Regions from separate parts of the Paenibacillus thailandensis genome, predicted to be linked through region 2. Evidence: predicted binding sites of a transcription regulator. Region 2 holds the regulator's gene; each other region holds the start of a gene.
The links. Region 2 encodes LexA, which represses DNA repair genes until DNA is damaged. Its sites were predicted from a motif close to CGAACATATGTTCG; they were not measured.
Positions count from the first base shown of each region.

Region 1: a site for LexA is predicted at 1,786-1,799, ahead of recA (recombinase RecA). Genes of this name have one in related genera too.
Region 3: a site for LexA is predicted at 1,991-2,004, ahead of ACFSW5_RS12670 (DNA polymerase IV). Genes of this name have one in related genera too.

Region 1 covers NZ_JBHUMY010000012.1:12,254-15,517, reverse strand. The annotation lists gene pgsA (CDP-diacylglycerol--glycerol-3-phosphate 3-phosphatidyltransferase) at 1-329, shown strand, start outside; gene ACFSW5_RS11525 (competence/damage-inducible protein A) at 352-1,605, shown strand; gene recA (recombinase RecA) at 1,869-2,930, shown strand; gene ACFSW5_RS11515 (RecX family transcriptional regulator) at 3,246-3,264, shown strand, end outside.
Region 2 covers NZ_JBHUMY010000006.1:86,126-89,389, reverse strand. The annotation lists gene ACFSW5_RS05315 (hypothetical protein) at 1-157, opposite strand, end outside; gene ACFSW5_RS05310 (DUF896 domain-containing protein) at 329-517, opposite strand; gene ACFSW5_RS05305 (LysM peptidoglycan-binding domain-containing protein) at 758-1,126, opposite strand; gene lexA (transcriptional repressor LexA) at 1,285-1,905, shown strand; gene ACFSW5_RS05295 (hypothetical protein) at 2,073-2,267, opposite strand; gene glnA (type I glutamate--ammonia ligase) at 3,059-3,264, opposite strand, start outside.
Region 3 covers NZ_JBHUMY010000012.1:248,908-252,171, reverse strand. The annotation lists gene ACFSW5_RS12685 (MarR family winged helix-turn-helix transcriptional regulator) at 1-251, shown strand, start outside; gene ACFSW5_RS12680 (YhgE/Pip domain-containing protein) at 272-1,570, shown strand; gene ACFSW5_RS12675 (DUF2905 domain-containing protein) at 1,631-1,849, opposite strand; gene ACFSW5_RS12670 (DNA polymerase IV) at 2,151-3,264, shown strand, end outside.

The DNA.
Region 1 (3,264 bases), on a different contig from region 2:
TGCTCGTCTCGGCGGCGCTTATCTCCCTTGTCGAGATGAACAAGCTTAGCGCTTTAGTTGCCATTCTCATTATAAGCCGCGAGTTTGCAGTGACAGGCTTGCGTCAAATCGCGCTTCTCGACGGAACCGTAATGGCAGCAAGCGCATGGGGCAAATGGAAGACCGCGATCCAAATCGTGATGATTATCGTCCTGCTGCTGAACAATTTCCCTTTCGAATTCATTCGCTTCCCGTTTGACGAGATCGTGATTTGGGCGGCGGCCGTCATTACGGTTTACTCCGGGGTGGATTACTTCATGAAGAACAAAGCGCTTATATCGGCAAAATAATGTACGGCTGGAGGCGGAAACCATGAAAGCAGAAATCATTGCGGTCGGCACCGAGCTGCTCCTCGGGCAAATCGTGAACACAAACGCGCAGTTTTTGTCGCAGGAGCTTGCGGCGCTTGGCGTCGACGTCTATTTCCAGACGGTCGTAGGAGATAATGCCGGCCGTTTGCGCCAGGCCATTGAGGTGGCGAGAAGCCGCGCCGATCTGCTCGTATTTACGGGCGGGCTCGGTCCGACTCAGGACGATTTGACGAAGGATGTGCTGGCGGCGTACTTGAATAAACCGCTTGTCCTGCATCAGCCTTCGATGGATAAGATCGAGCAGCTGTTCAGCTCAAGAGGGACGCATATGGTCGAAAGCAACAGGCGGCAGGCGCTTATGATCGAAGGCAGCACGCCGCTTGCGAATTCGGCGGGATTGGCGGTCGGCATCGGCTTGTCGGAGGACGGCACGCATTATATGCTTCTTCCGGGGCCACCGCGCGAAATGCGGCCGATGATGGAAGGACCCGGCAAGGCGTGGATTCAACATATTACCGGCCAGACGGAGCCGCTGTTTTCCAGACAATTGAAATTTGCCGGCATCGGCGAGTCGAATCTGGAGGCGGCGCTTCTGGATCTGATCGACGGCCAGACCGATCCGACCATTGCGCCGTATGCCAAGGAGGGCGAGGTCGCGGTGCGCGTGTCGACGAAAGCCCCGACGGAGGCTGAAGCGGCGATGAAAATCGACGCGACCGTCGACAAGATCAAGGAGCGCGTCGGCGAGTTTTTGTACGCGCAAGAGGACATTCCGCTCGAAGAGGCGGTCGTTCGTCTGCTTCGCGCCTCGAGACGGAAGCTGGCCAGCGCCGAGAGCTGCACGGGCGGGTTGTTTGCCGAATATATTACGAGCATCCCTGGAAGCAGCGGAGAATATTCCGGGGGCGTCGTCACCTATACGAACGAGATGAAGCATAAGATGCTAGGCATTCCGATGGAGCAGCTGGAAGGCGAAGGCGCTCCGGGAGCGATCAGCGAATCGACGGCAGCGTTGATGGCCGAACGGATTCTGCAAATCGCGGATACGGACTTCGGCGTGTCCCTGACAGGGGTAGCCGGTCCGTCCGAATCGGAAGGCAAGCCGGTTGGCCTCGTTTACTTCGCGGTAGCGGAGCGCGGGAAAGAGACCCGGGTATTCACTTCGAAGTTCAGCGGCAGCCGCGAAATCATTCGGGTCAGAGCCGTTAAGGCCGCGTTGTACCGGTTATGGCAGACGCTTGCATCGGCGGAATGATGTCGAATCGGCGCGAATAGAGGCTTGTCAGCCTTTTCACTCAGCGCTATAATGGGGAAAGACGGAAGAACCGTGGCGAAGAATACTTTGCTGCGGTTTTTTTTATTTTGGTTATAACCGGATGCCGGATTAAAGATGAAGCCTTTCTTCCGGCAAGTCGGGGAGGTGCGCTCAAAAAAACGAATGTATGTTCGAAAAAATGCTTGGCAAGCCAGAAGAAAAAAGGTATCATGAAACTATAAATCGTGAAGGATGTGAGTTGATTGTCGGATCGTCGCGCGGCATTGGAAATGGCATTGCGCCAAATCGAGAAACAATTCGGGAAAGGCTCAATTATGAAATTGGGCGAAACGGCAGAAATGCAAGTGGAAACGGTATCGAGCGGATCCCTTGCTTTAGATATTGCGTTAGGTATTGGCGGCCTGCCGAAAGGCCGGATCATTGAAGTATACGGACCGGAATCGTCCGGTAAAACGACGGTTGCGCTTCATGCGATTGCGGAAGTTCAACGCGTTGGCGGACAAGCCGCATTTATCGATGCCGAGCATGCGCTTGATCCTCTTTATGCAAGCAAGCTTGGCGTCAATATCGACGAGTTGCTGCTGTCTCAGCCGGACACGGGTGAGCAAGCGCTTGAAATCGCCGAAGCGCTTGTGCGCAGCGGCGCTGTAGATATCATCGTTATCGACTCGGTAGCGGCTCTCGTGCCTAAAGCTGAAATCGAAGGCGAGATGGGCGATTCCCATGTAGGCTTGCAAGCCCGCCTCATGTCGCAGGCGTTGCGCAAGCTGTCCGGCGCGATCAGCAAGTCGAAGACGATTGCCATCTTTATTAACCAGCTTCGCGAGAAGGTCGGCGTCATGTTCGGCAACCCGGAAACGACGCCGGGCGGCCGCGCGCTGAAATTTTACTCCAGCGTAAGGCTTGATGTGCGGCGGGTGGAGACGATCAAGCAAGGCAACGATATGGTCGGCAACCGTACGCGAATCAAAGTCGTCAAGAACAAAGTCGCTCCTCCTTTCAAGCAAGCCGAAATCGACATTATGTACGGCGAAGGCATTTCGAAGGAAGGCAGCATTATCGATATCGGCACGGAAATGGAGATCGTACAGAAGAGCGGCGCATGGTTCTCCTTTAACGGCGAACGTCTGGGTCAAGGCCGCGAGAACGCCAAGCAGTTCCTGAAGGATCATCCGGAAATTTCGGCAACCATCGAACGCAAAATCCGGGAAGAGAGCAATTTGAAGAATGCCGAAGCGGTCGCAAGCGGTGCCCAAGTATCCGTAGACTCGGAAGAAGAAGAAGCGGAACTCGACTTCGAATAATCATATTGCAAATCGTATTGCAAGCGGCGCCGCTCCCATCTATAGGAGCGGCGCGCTTTTATTTGTCCGATGGACAAAAGCGGGGTTAGCGCCAAAGTTTCATTAAAGTAGTAACGAAGCTGGCAGCACCTGACGGCATTCGATAGGGGAAGAAGCCGGAACAGGTGCATCATCTGCCAGGACAACACGGACTTAGACGTGTTCTTGCCGAAGAAGGCCGCGTGGCAGGTACGCCTTTTGGGGTATTCAGAAGGCGCCAGCCATCGCCCCTCCCTCCTCTAAGGGGAGGGGGAGGATAGAACGGAGGTAGTTTCCATGATTATAACGTCCGTCC
Region 2 (3,264 bases):
AAGCGGCGACAGTAACCCACTCCATCGTATTGAACTCCTTCAACGTCATCATCGACAGGATGACATAGAGACCGATAAAGAACAGCAAAAACAGCGGCAGCAGATAGCTTCTGCCGACATAACGGTCAACCTTGGCCGCCCCGGTCGCAATGTGCATCTTGCCTTGCTTCTTTCGCTGTTTGTTTAAAGCCGACATATTTTTTTGGACTTTACGTTCCCACGATCTTGACAATGGACATCCCCCTACTGTTTATCTAAATTGCCGTTTGACGGCGTCATAACCGTTTCGCCAGCTCCCTCCGCCGTTCGAAAACCGATTACGCGTCGTTTAGGACTTCGAATTTCCGTCCCGGTCGTCAACGAATTCGATGGCGTCCAATTGCTGACGGAAATTGCGGCGGAAGTTTTCGAGGTATTTTTTTCTAAGCACGTCGCGCTCCGCCAGCTCGGCTTCGCTAAGCCCAACCGTCTTATGCTTGCGCGACAGCTCGTTGATTCGTGCGATAATTTGCTCCACTCTTACGCTCCTCTCCATGGTGTTAAGAACAGCTTTGCTGCCTTGTCTCTTTAATAAAATACTATTGTCTATTTTGACTTCATGCGAGCTTAATTGTCAAGGCGATGACAGGGCGAATACCTTACACCGAAAAACAAAAACGGCAGCTGTTCTCACATCCTTCCGGTGAGAGAACAGCTGCCGCCGATGCCGTATGCCATTATGAACGTCAACCTTTCGGAACGCTTGGCTCTTCGTCGTTTACCATTCCGGAATAACGATCGTTTGCCCCGGTCGTATGTCGGCCGTCTCAAGCCCATTGCGCTCCTTTAGAAGGAACACGAGCTTGCCGATGTCCTTATGACCGTCGCTATAATGAGATGCGATGTCCCACAACGTATCGCCGGCCGTCACGACGACGACCGTTTCCGACACGCTCGCTTCCTCAACCGTTCCGCTCGCGGCGTTCGTTGTAATCAAAAGGAAACTTGTAAATAATAAAGCGGCCGTCAGCGCGATGACGACAATCCGGATAAGCCGGTTCCCGGACGACAACCATGGCGATTTGACGCGATTATTCGCCTGCTTCTCATTATGTATTGTACGATAAAACGATGGATTCATAATCATTTATATGCACCCCAAACATTTGTTCTGATATGAGAATATCACGAACAAATGTTTGGGTCAATAGGCGATGCGAACTTTTGTGCCCAAGAACTTATGTTTGTACGAACTCCGGTTCTATGCTATAATTTTCTTATCAATATACTAATGGAGTGATTTCATTGTCCAAGCTTTCCAACCGACAGCACGCGATTCTTGATTTTATCAAGAACGAAGTTCGAGATAAAGGATACCCTCCTTCCGTTCGCGAGATCGGCGAAGCGGTTGGCCTCGCTTCAAGCTCAACCGTTCACGGCCACCTGGACCGGTTGGAGAAGAAAGGGCTGATCCGTCGCGACCCGACGAAGCCGCGGGCAATCGAAATTTTGGATCAGGACGATCCGATCGAAGCGATCCGGACGCCCGTTTCGCAAGTGCCGATTGTGGGGAAAGTAACGGCCGGGGTGCCGATTACCGCTACGGAGAACATCGAAGAATATTTCCCGCTGCCTGCGCATTTTGTCGGCGATGACGACGTCTTCATCCTGAACGTCGTCGGCGAAAGCATGATCGAAGCCGGCATCCATGACGGCGATTACGTCATCGTCCGCCAGCAAAGCACCGCATCGAACGGCGATATCGTCGTCGCGATGACCGAAGAAGACGAGGCGACGGTCAAGACGTTTTATAAAGAAAAGGATCATATCCGGCTTCAGCCGCAGAACTCATCCATGGAACCGCTCCGCTTGAAGAACGTCACGATACTCGGCAAAGTCATCGGCCTGTTCCGCGACATTCACTAATCGATTCAACGCTACAACGGTTCGTCTTTCTCCGGGACGAACCGTTTCACGTGCCAGCCTATTAACGGATACTCCGTTCGCCGCAACCATTCCCCAATCGATTATCTCCTTTGAACTTATAGCTTTACTTCGGGAAGACCTCCTCGTCCCCTCCGCCGCCTTACCTCTCATGCCCGCTTCTTTGTTATCAGCTCCATATCGACCACCCCGGACATATTAAATATGCGAATGGCTTTCGCCGAGAAACAGTATGCTTTAAAACGGCCTTCCTTGACCGAAATCACTTTTACATCCCGGATGCTCACCTGTTGTTTCCGGTCGACATAAATAAGCTGTACGACCTTGCCGATATAGTTCTCCACTCCGATCACTCCATACAAGAACGTTTGTTCTTATTATACACCAAACACATGTTCTGTATGCAACAAGAAGAAAACGCCAGTTCGCTTCAGACGTCACTCCTATAAGTGAACAAAAAAACACCTTTGTCGTTGAAATCTATTTGGACTATTGTAAGGCTGTAAAGCAAAACAGAAGCAGCGGAATAGCCAGGAAAGTGTGGATGTGTCGCAACTGAGGTTATTCATGGAGAATTCAAGAGCCGAAGGTTCGAACGCGAACGGCTTCTCAAAAATTTCAAGAGGGTTCGCCGCCGTACGGATAAACTACTCCAAAGTTGAAAAATTAATAATTACAAAAAACAAGAACAACATGATTAAACAAAACCAAATTAGATTTAAAACTAATGAAGCTATGGCATGTTTATTTTTAACAATGATGACTGACAATATTCCAAGGATGATGGATACAAGAGATATAGTAATGCTAAACACGGTGGAGAGAAAGATCGTTAAAAGAGATAAAGCACCGAGAATATAAGATAAACGAACCAACCAGTTCATTGTGACCCCTCTCTCGCCCGCACGACCAGTTGACGTGGTGAAGTTAAATCTATTTCTCCAAATGCTTTGCAGCAAATCCATTTCCACATGGAGTAACCAGACCAATATATCTATTAAGAATGCATGAACCGGCGGCATCTAAACATTTGGGGGCATCACGGGGCTGCAATGGATTCATTGCATGCCACACGAAAATGCCCCCAAACCTCGTTCAACCGCTTCAGAAATTTTGATATGCTATTGCGATGCGATTAATACAGCGTCAAATATTGATCGCGTTCCCATTGATGGACTTGCGTTCTATACATATCCCACTCGATTTCTTTCAGCTCGTAGAAATGCGCGAGCGCGTGATCGCCAAGCGCGTCGCAAATGACTTCGTCGCGCAGCAGCTCGTCGAGCGCTTCCTTCAAATCGACAGGCAAGCTTTGGATGCCGGCATCGGCCAGTTCTTCCT
Region 3 (3,264 bases), on a different contig from region 2:
CCATCACTTATTTGGTGGATTCGCTCGAGAAGCGGGGATTGGTCGAGCGGATGTCGAATCCGGAGGACCGGCGGAGCCACTATATCCGTCTGACGGAAGCCGGCGAAGAGCTTATTCCGATTCCCGAGGACGACGCGCTGCTGGCGCGCCAATTCGAGCAATTGAGCGCCGACGACAAAGATATTTTATATTTGATATTGCGGCTGATGAAAAATAAATTTATATTTTCGGATCGTCGCGACGAAACATAAGCATTTGGGAGTTTGATCATATGAAGAGGTTATTAAAAGTGAAAATCGCGTGGTTTCCCGTTTGGGCAATCGCGCTTCTTATGATGTCCATGATTTGCGTTTATTTGCCTGTATTTAACGGAGCGGCTCAGCGCCTGACCGATTTTCCGCTTGTCGTCGTCAATGAGGACGAGCATTTTGCGCAATCCGCGGCAGGCCGGGCGTTTATGGATCAATTGCCGACAAGCAGCGGAGATCAATCGTTCGAATGGACGGAGAAGCCGAGCAAACAGAAGGCTGTCGATTACTTGAAGGAGAACAAGGCGTATGGCGCCATCGTCATCCCCGAGGACTTCTCCGGCTCAATCGCAAAGGTTCAACAAGCGCTCCAGTCCGGACAGTCGGATGCGGAGCCCGCTCATGTTGAAATTTTGATCAACGAAGGAGCAGGGCAAATTCCGACTTCAGCCGCGACAAGCGTGCTGCAGCAGACGGCGGATGCGTTGTCTGCCGCGATCGTGGAGCAGATGACGGGAAGCTTGTCCGCAAGCGGAGCCCGGCTTTCTCCGGAAGCCGCAGCGCTGCTCGAGAAGCCGGTTGCGGCAACAACCGCAAACGCATTGGGCTTGCCGTCTAACGTAAACAAAGGGATGACGCCGTTTATACTCGTTATGATCTGCTCGATCGGCGGCCTGATGGGCACGCAGATGATTCAAGGCTATACGTCCAAAATAAGTGAACGGATGCGGGAAAAGGGCGTCAAGCTGACGCATTCGGCCGTTATGCTTGCCGAATTCGTTTTAAGCCTCGTTTTAGGTTTCGGCATTGCGTTGCTGGCGCAAATTTTCGTCTTTGGAATATTTGGCGCCTCCCATTCCGCGAACGTATGGAAAATATTCGGATTTACGCTGCTTTCGTCCTGGACGATGCTGTTCCTGTTCAAGACGGTTTCTCTTGTTTTCGGCCGATGGGCGATGCTTCTCATGTTCCCGATCAACATTCTCGGCATCTTTACAAGCGGCGGAGCCTTTGCGATTACGAGCTTACCGGACTTCCACCGGTTCGTGAGCAACTTTATTCCTACCCGCTATTTGGTGGACGGGCTGCGCTCGCTTTTGTATTACAACGGCAATATGGAAGCGGGGCTTGGCCTTTCGCTTATCGTTATTGTTTCTTACCTCGTTTTTTTCTTCGCCGTCTGCGCCATCCGTTACTTCCATACGTACCGGATCGAGCTGGCGGAGGATGAACGGCCCGGCCGTCCAGCGGCCGGCAGCACGGTCGGCAGCACGGCCGCACCGCAGCAGGCCGGCAACGCGGCCGCACCCGTTCAATCGTAACAACGTTACGTCAAGAGGCAGCCAGCCTAAGCGAGCCATTCGCCCGGGCAGGCTGCCGTTTTATTTGGAAAACCACCTAACGATGTAGCCGATAAGGGATAGGACGACGCTGATGACGATGCAGGTGACGATCGGAAAATAAAATTTCACATTGCCCTTCTCGACGGCAATATCTCCCGGCAGCCGCCCGAGCGGGATATATTTGCCGATAACGGCCCACAGCACGCCGATAACTGTTAACGCCGCCCCCGCGATAATCAAATATTTCGCGATATTCATGTGCAGGCTCCTTCCTTGCTTTTTGTTCCTGTCATTACCATTATAACGGATTCCGCCGTCCGGCAGCCTCGCCTCCGCCCAAAAAGCGGCAGGCAGAAAAATCCTGTGGAATAAGAACGCTTGTTCGGCATATAATAATAGCGAACATAAGTTCTGTTCGAATATTGCAAAACGGCCCGTCTTGGAGAAGGACGCGGAGCCGTAAGAAGCTTGCGGAGGGACCCTGTGATGTTCATAAAGCGGATCGATTATGCCGCCGCCGCGGCGAATTCCGTTTGGACCGCGAAGCTGGTGAGCGGCTATGCCGGCTAATAACGCCAATGTCATTATGCTCGCGGATTGTCAATCGTTTTATGCATCGGTGGAGAAAGCGGAGCATCCCGAATATCGGGATAAACCCGTCGTCGTCGCGGGCGACCCGGAACGCCGGTCCGGCATCGTGCTGGCCGCCTGCCCCATAGCGAAAGCCCGCGGCATTACGACCGCCGAGAGGCTCGGCGAGGCGCTGGCCAAGTGCCCCGAGCTCGTCGTGATCAAACCGCGGATGCAAAAATATATCGACGTGTCCATGCAGATTACGGACATTTATTTGAGCTATACCGATCTGGTGGAGCCCTACAGCATCGACGAGCAATTTCTGGACGTGACCGGATCGCTTCATCTGTACGGCGGTCCGGAGGAGCTGGCGCGGATCATTCAGCGCCGCATTCAGGAGGAGACGGGCGTCTACGCGCGGTTCGGCATCGGCGAGAACAAAATTTTGGCCAAGATGGCATGCGACAACTACGCCAAAAAAAGCGACGGCGGCCTTTATATGTTATCGAAGGACAATCTGGCCGAGACGTTGTGGAAGCTTCCGGTCAGCCATATGTTTATGTCCGGCAGCCGGATGACCCGGCATTTTCACGCGATGGGCATGCCGACGATCGGCAGCGTGGCGGAGACGCCGCTTGCGAAGCTGAAGCAGATGATGCGCCGGAAGTTCGGGAAAAACTCCGACATTCAGGCGGAGCTGTATTGGCGGATTGCCCGCGGCATCGACGACAGCCCGGTCGCGCCGGGGACCCATCGGGTCGATCCGAAATCGGTCGGCCATATGATGACGCTGCCCCGCGATTACGGGAAGCTGGAGGAGATTAAAGTCGTGCTGCTGGAGTTGACGGAGCTGGTGTGCCAGCGCTGCCGGGAGCTTGGGTTTATGGGGCATGTCGTAACGGTGGGCTGCATGGGCGCCGATTACGACCGGCCGACGGGCTTCAACCGCCAGATGAAAATGGACGATCCGTCCAACATAACGAACCACGTTTACCGCTGGGCTTGCAAGCTGCTCGAACGGCATTGGGACGGCCTGCCGATCCGCAGAGTCGGCGTAAGCCTGTCGCAGCTGACGTCCGACGCCGAATACCAGCTGTCGC